One region of the Granulosicoccus antarcticus IMCC3135 genome, then DNA from elsewhere that is predicted to be linked to it. Evidence: riboswitches for the same ligand, from Rfam matches in the RefSeq annotation. Region 1 holds a riboswitch; the other holds the start of a gene.
The links. Region 1 has a riboswitch for thiamine pyrophosphate ahead of thiB (thiamine ABC transporter substrate binding subunit). Riboswitches for the same ligand answer to the same signal wherever they lie in the genome.
Positions count from the first base shown of each region.

Region 2: it holds a riboswitch for thiamine pyrophosphate, as region 1 does, so the genes downstream of both, IMCC3135_RS09640 (3-oxoacyl-ACP reductase) here and thiB (thiamine ABC transporter substrate binding subunit) in region 1, are expected to answer to the same signal.

Region 1 covers NZ_CP018632.1:7,314,694-7,320,061, forward strand. The annotation lists gene hisB (imidazoleglycerol-phosphate dehydratase HisB) at 42-635, opposite strand; gene dtd (D-aminoacyl-tRNA deacylase) at 905-1,354, opposite strand; gene IMCC3135_RS31765 (rhodanese-like domain-containing protein) at 1,713-2,144, opposite strand; gene IMCC3135_RS31770 (lysophospholipid acyltransferase family protein) at 2,253-3,134, shown strand; TPP riboswitch at 3,219-3,328, shown strand; gene thiB (thiamine ABC transporter substrate binding subunit) at 3,357-4,430, shown strand; gene thiP (thiamine/thiamine pyrophosphate ABC transporter permease) at 4,434-5,368, shown strand, end outside.
Region 2 covers NZ_CP018632.1:2,206,976-2,212,343, forward strand. The annotation lists gene IMCC3135_RS09630 (oxidoreductase) at 1-787, shown strand, start outside; gene IMCC3135_RS09635 (sodium:solute symporter family transporter) at 836-2,275, opposite strand; TPP riboswitch at 2,372-2,481, opposite strand; TPP riboswitch at 2,562-2,657, shown strand; gene IMCC3135_RS09640 (3-oxoacyl-ACP reductase) at 2,705-3,478, shown strand; gene IMCC3135_RS09645 (LLM class flavin-dependent oxidoreductase) at 3,505-4,794, shown strand; gene IMCC3135_RS09650 (hypothetical protein) at 4,969-5,368, opposite strand, start outside.

The DNA.
Region 1 (5,368 bases):
CGCGGGAAGTTGTCACAAACGATCAGTCGACCTGTAAGGAGCTACAAGACGCCTTTGGTTGACGGCATGGCATTAGCTGCTCTGTCGTCAATGGAACAGGCAACTCTCAGCGCACGACCAAATGCCTTGAACAGAGTTTCGATCTTGTGATGATCGTTGACACCTCGTAGCACATCCATATGAATAGTGGCTCTGGCGTTGTTTGCAAAGCCCTGAAAGAACTCAGAAGTCAGATCAACATCGAAATTACCAACGCGAGCACGCTTGAAGTCGGCATTAAAATGCAGGCCTGGACGACCCGAAAAATCGATGACAACTCGCGACAATGATTCGTCTAGTGGAACATAGGCATGTCCGTAACGCACTATGCCCTTGCGATCGCCAAGTGCCTGAGAGAAAGCTTCGCCCATAGCGATACCAATATCCTCGACAGTATGATGATCATCTATATGAGTGTCGCCATTGCACACAACATTCAGATCAAAAAGACCATGTCGAGAAATCTGATCGAGCATGTGCTCCAGAAATGGCACACCAGTCTGAAAATTACTGTTGCCGTGCCCATCCAGCACAAGCTCTACCGCGATACTCGTTTCCAGAGTTTTTCGCTCTACCTTCGCCGTACGACTAGACACTAAAAAACCTCCAGGAAATGTGCGGGAGCATACACCGTCCAACCACTCCTTGACACCCATAAACGTGCAAGATCCAACCAGCAAGCCCCCACCTCGAGAATTGAAGCAGTTGAGCACAACCAGACACCCATAAAGATTTGAAGTGCCACCGAAGACTTCAAATCACCAAAGCCAGGCTCTTGCAACTTCCCCATGCATCTCATGCTTGCTTGGAATTAGTGTGAAATCATATATTTATCAGAAACTTGAAAGACTACTTCAGTAGAAACCTAATCAGACTGCCGAGTTTGCAACCAGAAAGTCACGGGACCGTCGTTAACGAGGCTGACTTTCATATCTGCGCCGAACGTGCCTTGCCCCACGGGAAGGCTCTCGGTAGAGACCACTGAAACAAGAGCCGAAAACAGCTCACAGGCCTGTGCAGGAGGCGCCGCGGAGGAAAATCCGGGACGGCGACCTTTATGGGTGTCTGCTACCAAGGTGAACTGGGGCACCAAAAGCACGCCTCCACCCGACGCACGCACGTCCAGATTCATCTTCCCCTGCTCGTCGGAGAACAGTCGATAGCTGAGAATTCTCTCTGCCAGCTCCGCGACATTTTTATGGGTGTCTGATTTCTCGATGCCGATAAGCGTCAACATACCGGCACCTATATAGGCGCTGATTTGACCTTCGATAGTCACGGAGGCTTCGGTTACGCGCTGTATCAATGCAATCATAAAAGATCAAATAAAAGCAACATAATGCATATTTTAGTGAAAGTAGGAAAATTCCTACAACAAAATCAGTCATTTCCTACGCAAATACGAGGAATTTCCGATGGCAGTTCATCCTCGATATGCCGATAATATGCCGTGTGGTCAGGGAACTACCACAAACAAGGATGTCACACGGACGATACAAGTAAACAAGGAAGTTCAGCTCATGATGAGCTGCAGTTTTGATGACCACGTCAACCTGAGGGGCCAATGGATGGCTCAGCCCGGCCAACGGATGGCCGGGTTTTTGGTGGTTGAGCATCCTATGCTCCCCCAATGCCCTGTCAGGCGACCCTTCACTCCCAGCCAGACCTACCGCCTAGCATTGCTCCCATGGCAAGTCCTCGAAACGCCAGCCAGCCACCGTATTGCGGTGATGAGCGTCATCCAGCGGCCCTTCAAAGCCTCCTTCAATGACGCTGATATCACTCAGGCCATCACTAGCCAGAGCCTCTGCGGCATCCAGAGAACGGTTGCCGCTCCTGCAAATAAGGAAAACCGGTGAAGAACGGCGCCCTTTTGCAGACACCCGCCCCAATAAGGCTTTTCTGACATTCGCAACGAAGTTGACGTTGACGACCCAGTCAGGTGCATCAATCCACGGAACATTGACCGCGCCCCGCGGATGTCCGATCATCAGAAATTCCATATCCGAGCGAACATCAATCAGAGTCACTCCAGGCTCCGATTGCATGATTGCCCAGGCATCGGTTGGTGAAATGGACTCAATCGCCACAGCGCTGTCGCTCATGCAGTACTCCGTTAAACAATGGATTCACTAGTCGAACCAGATTCTAACGACAAGTCACCCTCATTTGCACCAGCTAAACTATTGCTTCGTCTCACACAGGTTTCTCAGATGTCCGTACTGCTCATCCGCACCTTGAGCCGGGCGCTCAGCTGGCTACCCTTCCATGCCAACCAGTCGCTGGGAGCGACACTTGGCCGCCTTGCCTGGCGACTAAACGGCAAACTGCGAAGAATAACCGAGATAAACATCGACCTGTGCTACTCGCAACTGCCCGAACACGAGCGCCGCGAACTGGTGCGTAACAGCCTGATCGAGACCGGCCGTCAGTTAACTGAAAGCGCTTGGATCTGGCATCGCCCTATCGAACAGAGTGACGAAAAAATCGTCGAAATACGAGGCCAGAACTGGCTGGATGAAGCGCAGCAATCCGGCAAAGGCTGCCTCATGGTGTCCCCACACCTGGGAAATTGGGAACTGTGCTCCTTGCCACTGTCCCGCCAGGAGCCGTTCACCTATTTCTACAGAAAACCCCGTCAAGCAGGTATGGACAAGGTTCTGCTGCGTTGGCGAGCTCACCTGCGAGGCCAACCGGCGACTCTCGATGTCTCAGGCATCAAGCAAGGCCTGAAAATTCTGAAGGCGGGAGGACTGGTAGGAATTCTTCCCGACCAGGAACCAGACCGAAACAACGGACACTTCGCCCCCTTTTTCAACAAGCGAACACTGACCATGACTTTGCTGTCACGGCTAGCCAATCGCAGTGGCGCTGTGGTGCTTTTCTGTGTCGTAGAGAGGTTGCCGCGCGGCAAGGGCTGGATTTTTCACATCATTCCGGCTGACAAGGCTGTCGCCAGCCGTGATATCGATGAAGCCACGATAGCCCTGAACCGGGGCGTCGAACGCTGCATTGAGCTCTGTCCTGCGCAATATCTGTGGAGCTACAAGCGCTTCAATACCCCTGAGGATGGCGCGCGCAGCCCCTATCGCTAAAACAACACACGCAGTCCGCCCTCTTGCAAGCAGATCGAACATGCCGCACACTTGCACCCGCGACAACACTGTCGCCATAACCATGATGACTCAACGGGGTGCCGCAAGGCTGAGAGTCCGGCAGATTAAAGCCGGCACAACCCGCAGAACCTGAACCGGCTAGCACCGGCGTAGGGATTGAGTTGCAGTGCCTTCGTCAGGTCATCATTCACAGATTCAACGATGATTATGACAAGCCTGCTTTCTGCGACTTTTTCCAATCCATTCGCCTTCTCGCGTACCGCGCTCGCATCAATGCTGGCTGCAAGCTGTATCGGCATGATGACTCTGCCAACCAGTGCCACGGCAGCCGAACGCACCTTGACCGTCTACACCTACGAATCCTTCACCTCTGAATGGGGTCCTGGCCCAGCCATCAAAGCAGGATTCGAAGAACAATGCGGTGACTGCTCCATCGATTTTGTGGCGCTGGATAGCTCGGCAGGCATTCTTAATCGAGTGCAACTGGAAGGCGATTCAAGTCGTGCCGATGTCGTTCTCGGCCTGGATACCAACCTGATGGCTATCGCAGAAGACAGCGGGCTACTGGCCGACTCTGAGGTGGACACCAGTTCACTCACATTACCCGTCAAATGGGAGTCCGATATTTTCGTCCCGTTCGACTATGGCTATTTCGCCTTCGTCTACGACACCGAAGCACTGGCAACACCACCTACCAGCTTTGAAGAACTGATCAACGCACCGGATGAGGTCAAGATCATCATTCAGGACCCTCGCACCAGCACACCGGGCCTGGGTCTGCTGATGTGGATGAAATCTGTCTACGGCGACAAGGCTGCTGAAAAATGGCAAGCGCTGCAACCACGCATTCTGACGGTCACCAAAGGCTGGAGTGAGTCCTACTTCTCCCTCTTTCTCAATGGCGAAGCCCCTATGGTGCTCAGCTACAGCACCTCGCCCGGCTATCACATGGAAATAGACAAGACGGAACGCTACCAGGCTGCCTCATTCAGCGACGGCCATTACCTTCAAATAGAAGTCGCCGCCTTGCTCAAACGATCTGAAAACCTTGAGCTGGGTCGTGAATTTCTGAGCTACCTGACCAGTAAAGAGGCACAGACAAGCATTCCGCTGGGCAACGTCATGTACCCGGTAGTTGACCTGGGCGATCAGCTACCTGCCTCTTTTGACAAGCTGATCGAGCCTGTCAAAACTCTGCAATTCTCGCCATTGGAAGTCAAAGACAATCGCAAGCAATGGATCAATGAATGGCTGGAGGCATCCACCGCAGGCTGACCGATGTCTATTCGCTGGCCTTGGTGGTCAAGTGGTGCCATTGCATTACTGCTGATTGCCGGCCTTACGCTGCTGCCCATGGCCGCCATGTTTCTGGAGGCCGGCAGCATTGAATGGCGCAGCATTTTCGCTAATAGCTACCTGCAAAGCGTCGTCCGGTTCAGTGTATCTCAGGCAATCCTGTCGACGCTATTGGCCTTGTTGACGGCAATTCCAGTCGCGTTGGCCTTGTCACACAAACCGGCATTTACAGGCCGCTCTCTGATCATCTCGGTGTTCAGCCTGTCTCTGGTCATACCGACCATCGTAGCGATCTACGGCATTGTTGCGGTATTTGGCCGCAGCGGCTGGTTAAATGAGTTGCTTGCATTTCTCTCAATCCAGCCCGTAGGACTCTACGGCTTGCCTGGCATTCTGATAGCGCATGTATTCTTCAACATGCCGCTGGCTACTCGCATTTTTCTAAACAGCCTGGAGACCATTCCAGAGGATAACTGGCGTTTGTGCAAACAGTTGGGCATGAGCCCCTGGGCCATATTCCGATTTGTTGAATGGGACCGCTTGCGCAATCAACTGCCCGGATTGGCGCTACTGATATTTACTCTGTGCTTCACCAGCTTTGCCATCATCATGACTCTGGGCGGTGGACCTCGCTCAACCACTATCGAAGTCGCCATCTACCAGGCACTGCGTTTCGAATTCGATATTACTCAAGCAGTGGCTCTGGCAAGCATCCAATTGGTAATCTGCCTTGCATTAATGGCGTTGAGTACAGTACTGCGCCACAACAGCAGCATGGACTTTCATGCCTACATACCACTGCGTGAGAAGAAATCCGCGTCACAGGTGTACGCGGTAAAGCAAGGATTGTGGCGAGGCACTGCCTGGAACCTCATCCACTGGGGCGTCATCATCACAGCCAGTTCATTCGTTTTTCT
Region 2 (5,368 bases), 2.7 Mb from region 1:
GGTGGGTGGCGGACCCGGTGGTATGAAGGCGGCAGCCGTGGCAGCACAGCGTGGTCATGCAGTGACATTATATGAGGCCTCATCCAGGCTGGGTGGGCAGGCACTGCTTGCGCAGCTATTGCCAGGGCGTAGTGAATTTGGGGGCATCGTGACCAATCTGTCACGCGAACTGGAATTGGCGGGTGTCACTGTGGTGCGGGGAGCCTCTGTAGACAGAGCCTTGATCGACGCTGAATGTCCTGATGTGGTGATTCTTGCGACTGGTGCAAAACCACGTTGGCCACAGAGCGCAGAAATATCTGAAGATGCGCCGGTTGTCGATGCCTGGCAAGTGCTTCAGGGGCAGGCAAATGTGGGCTCACGGGTCGTCATCGCCGATTGGCGTTGTGATTGGGTTGGTGTGGGGATTGCCGAGTTGCTGGCAGAAGGCGGGCGGCACGTTCGACTGGCCGTCAACGGGCTGCATGCAGGCGAATTGTTGCCGGGTTATGTCCGTGATATGGCGGTGGCAAGACTGCACCGGCTGGGGGTCGAGATCATTCCCTATGCGCGGCTGTTCGGGTGCGATTCACAGACGGTCTATCTGCAACACACATCGAGTGAAGAGCCCATCATTATTGATGATGTTGACACCCTGGTGCTTGCCCAGGGGCAAATATCGGAGTGCACGCTTCTGGATGAGCTGGAGAGTGCAGACATCGCGCTGGTGGCCATCGGAGACTGTGTTGCAGCGCGAACGGCAGAGGAGGCAGTGCTCGAAGGTCTCAAGGCGGCATGGACGTTGTAATCTGAGAACAGGTGCGTTGTATGGGGTATTGCGCAGACATCCGGTATCCTAACCCTCAATTTTTCGCACTTGCTGCGCCAGAAGTGAGAAGTCAAAGAGTTTTCCCTGAGGTAGGAGCAGCAGTAAAAGCGATACGGCGACCGGTACCAGCGAGGCCAGCAGGAAGGACTCAAGCAGGTTCGTAATGGGCGCTCCCGGTAATGGAAATACCACAAGTCCGGCCACCAGACCTGCGAAGGTGCTGATCGCAGCATTGTAGCTCTGATAGCGGGCGTTGTAGAAGCCGAAAAATACCGGGAAGGCGGCCGCGCAGCACAACAGGTCTGCCAGCAGAAACAGGTACAGTACGCTGTAACCCTGGGCGGCGACAAACAACACTGGGATCGACAGCAGAACGATCAGCCAGCGCGACAAGGACAACAGATCATGGTTTCTCAGTCGCGGCAACAGGCGGTGCAGGTCCACCACCATGATACTAGTGAGCCCACTGATGGTGGAGTCGGCACTGCTCATGATCAGCGCTAGCCCGAATGGCAGCAAGCCGATGGCAAACCATAGTGGTACATCGCTCAGTAGTACGCTGAAGAGGGCTACGGAGCCGTCGCCCGGCAAGTCCAGCCCTACAAATGCCAGTCCAAACAGACCCATGATGAAAATGATGGGAAAACTGAAAAGACCACTGAGGATAAAGCCATTACGGATGACCTTGTTATCGCGGGCGGCAAATATACGTTGCCAGGTGCCTTGATAGAAGAGCCCGGTCAGAACGACCGCAATAAAGAACGTCAGCCCGGATTTCAGGCCGTTGATATCCAACGGGTTCAGCAGGTGCGGCGCTTTTTCCTGCAAGCCCTGGATTGCCGGTGCGAGACCGCCGGCGGCTTGCCAGCCAAAACCGATCAGCAATGCCAGAAATGGCAAAATAACCAGCATCTGTATACGGTCGGTAAAGATGGTCACACGCAACCCGCCGTAGAGGGTGTAAAGCAAGGTGGCAGCCATGACGATGCTGGCAGTCAGCCATAATGGTACCGGTGCGAGCAGGGAGACCATTTTTGCAATGGCTGTCAAACCTGCAGTCAGACTGATGCAAAGATAGAAAATCATGATGGCGAGCACAAAGCTGTACATCACGCGGCCATAGCGGCCCAGAACAAACTCGGTGAGTGTGTGGCCTTCTGGCATCAGCGTCCGGATGCGACTGCCCAGAGGAATCATGATCAGGCGCGGAGCCAGAGCACCCAGTGCGTAGCCGATTATGGCACCGATACCGCCCCAGGTAGCAGCCTGAGCCGGACCAAACAATATCCAGGTACCCATGGTGGTGGCCAGCAGTGTCAACAGGGTTGCGGAACTGCTCTGGCTGTTTCGGGCAACCAGAAAATCGTCCAGTTTGTCTTTTTTGCGACGAGCGTAGAGCAGACCGGGGATGGCGAACAGAGCGGCGAATATAATCAGCCAGACAAGGGCTGTATAGATACTGAACATCGTTGTCTTCCTTGCCGTCACCGGCGCTAACGTTATCGCCAAAGATGGCGGGTCACTGGAATGACAGCGAGAAAGGAAGGGGCACGAAACCAAGCGTAGAGCAGGCATTTCCTTCCCTTCGCCGGCATTATCCGGATCAGGTTCAAAGGGTTACCGCACAAAGTGCGGTGTCTCAGCCGTTTTCTACGGCACCCCCAGGAGTGAGCACAGAGTAGGAAATAAAAACGTGATTGTCAATTGCTGTTATCAGGCCTTGTATTTTTCGACATTCGTTGTGCTATGGTCTTGGCTCGACACGGGGTGTCCTGCTTGCAGGGCTGAGAAAAAACCCGTTGAACCTGATCCAGCTCATACTGGCGAAGGGATGTCAGTAGCCGGCCCATAACCGCGTCTGCCCATTCATGCCTTTGCCTCACTTCTGAGGTTTTCATGCAACAATCTTTCCGTCTCGACCAACAACTGGTTCTGGTTACCGGTGGTGCCCGTGGCTTGGGTGAACACCTGGTACGTGCTTTTCTGCGTGAAGGGGCCACAGTTGTCATAAATTATTTTAATAGCGCCGAAGCAGCCAACAAGCTGGTCAACGTAGCGCCAGAGCGCGCACTGGCAGTGCAGGCCGATGTGACTGACCGTGCGGCAGTGCAAGCGATGTTCGATCAGGCACGTCAGCACTTCGGACGTCCGGTGACAACCGTGATCAATAATGCTCTGCCGGAATTTTCATTCAACGGTGATGCACGCCCAAACGTTGAGCAGTTGAGCTGGGACGATCTGAATCAGCAATTCATGGGAGTGGTTGGAGGGGCGCTGAACACGACTCAGGCTGCACTGGCGGGTATGCGTGAGGTGGGGTTTGGCCGTATTGTGAATGTTGGGACCAATCTGTTCCAGAATCCGGTGGTGCCGTACCATGATTATACGGCTGGCAAGGCTGCATTGTTGTCACTGACGCGCACACTGTCGCAAGATCTGGGTCCCGATAACATCACGGTAAACATGGTATCCGGGGGGCTGTTGCGTACCACCGATGCCTCTGCCGCAACGCCCGATGAGGTGTTTGATTTCATTGCCGCCAGCACGCCTCTGCGGCGGGTAACCACACCTGCAGAATTTGCCGATGCCACTTTGTTTTTTGCTTCGACCTGGGCGCGTTCAGTGACCGGACAAAATCTGGTGGTTGACGGCGGCCTGGTTAAAAACTGATGGGGGCCATCGGGGTGAATAGTCGCATGATGCACTTGAACCTGTTTTTAATGGGGTGCGGGCATCATCGAGCCGCCTGGCGACATCCACAGTCGTCAGTGGAACAATTGGGCGATATTCGCTATTACGAGCGCCTGGCGCAATTGGCAGAACGCGGCAAACTGGACGCCGTCTTCTTCGCCGACAGCGGTGCCGCAGGTAATGTATCGGATGGCAGTTGGTGGTATCTGGAGCCGCTCACCGCTATCGCTGCCATGAGTCGGGCAACACAGCACATCGGATTTATCAGCACCGTCTCCAGTACCTTTTACACACCATTCCATGCCGCTCGTCTACTGGCATCACTGGATCACATCTCCAGTGGTCGTATCGGCTGGAATGTAGTCACCTCCATGTTTGATGTGGAGGCACGCAACCACGGTTATGAGAGCATGCCAGATCATGCCGAACGTTATCGGCGTGCTGAAGAGTTTGTGCAGGCCGTGCTGGGGTTGTGGGATTCCTGGGATGACGATGCTTTGTTGTTTGATCGTCAGGGCCATTATGCAGACCCGGACAAGGTACGATCGATCAATCATCACGGCGAGTTCTTCCAGGTAGATGGTCCACTGAATGTGCCACGTCCGGTACAAGGACACCCGGTACTGTTTCAGGCCGGCTCCTCAGAGCAGGGCCGGGAGCTGGCGACCCGGTATGCTGAGGCAATTTACGCCGTGGCCTACGATTTGCCGGCAGCACAAGATTATTATCGGGATATCAAGCAGCGAGTGAGCGCTGCCGGTCGCACCGTCAGTGTGCCGATCATGCCCGGTCTGGTGACCTATGTGGCTGCGACGGAGGAGGACGCCAAAGCCAAACAGCGTGAGCTCGATGAATTGCTGCCCGCAGAGGCCTCGTTGCGCCAATTGTCCATGTTCATTGATCAGGATTGCTCGGATTGGGAGCTGGATGCACCGGTGCCAACGCTGCCGTCCATGGAAAATTTCAGTGGCCCACAAGGGCGTTACAGCACCATATTACGCATCATTCAAACCGAAAAACCTACTTTACGCCAATTACTGGGACGCCTGGCTGCAGGCGGTGGTCACTGCACGTTGGTGGGTACACCGCAGCAGATTGCCGACAAGATGGAGTACTGGTTTTGCAATGAAGGCGCCGACGGTTTCAATCTGATGCCTCCATCGTTACCCAGCGGCATTGAGGACTTCATCGAGCAGGTGGTGCCAGAGCTTCAGCATCGAGGCCTGTTTCGTAGCGACTATCACGGCAGCACTCTGCGTGATCACCTTGGTCTGGAGCGGCCTGGTTGCTCATGAGACTTCGATGAACTGAATTTGCCTGGACAAGTGCACTATCAGGTGAAAACAATCTTAGTAGTGAATTCTTGAAAAATTTAATCATGGTAGGCAAGTACTACCACCACGATTTGACCCATCTGGCTATGCCATTGACAAAGTGCTGCAAGGTTCGGATATACGGCATCGCTGCAATCATTGATAAGGGCAGTAAAATCGTATCTCGTAATCCTCGCAATTGCCAAACGTCTGTTTCTCATTCTCGCAGACCAAGCCATGGGCGGCCTGAAAGGTGGTCAGCAAGTTCGGCATGCTATCGCCAATGCTATATATTTGATTCTGCCCCAACACACGTGCCTGAATGTCCATCGGGTCAGCACAAGGCAAGCCTTCCTCGAATCCAATTTCCCAGTCACCGGCACCGGACGGATTATCACGGTCCAACCATTTGCTCCAGTAAACGGCGATATCTTCAAAGCGCTCACCTGAAGTATGGTTGATAATGGTGTATCTGCCAGGTTGATCAGCCTGGCAGGTAATTGTCCCTTCGCAAATCGATTCGTAGCTCGTACTGGACTGTACCTGGTACCAGCCA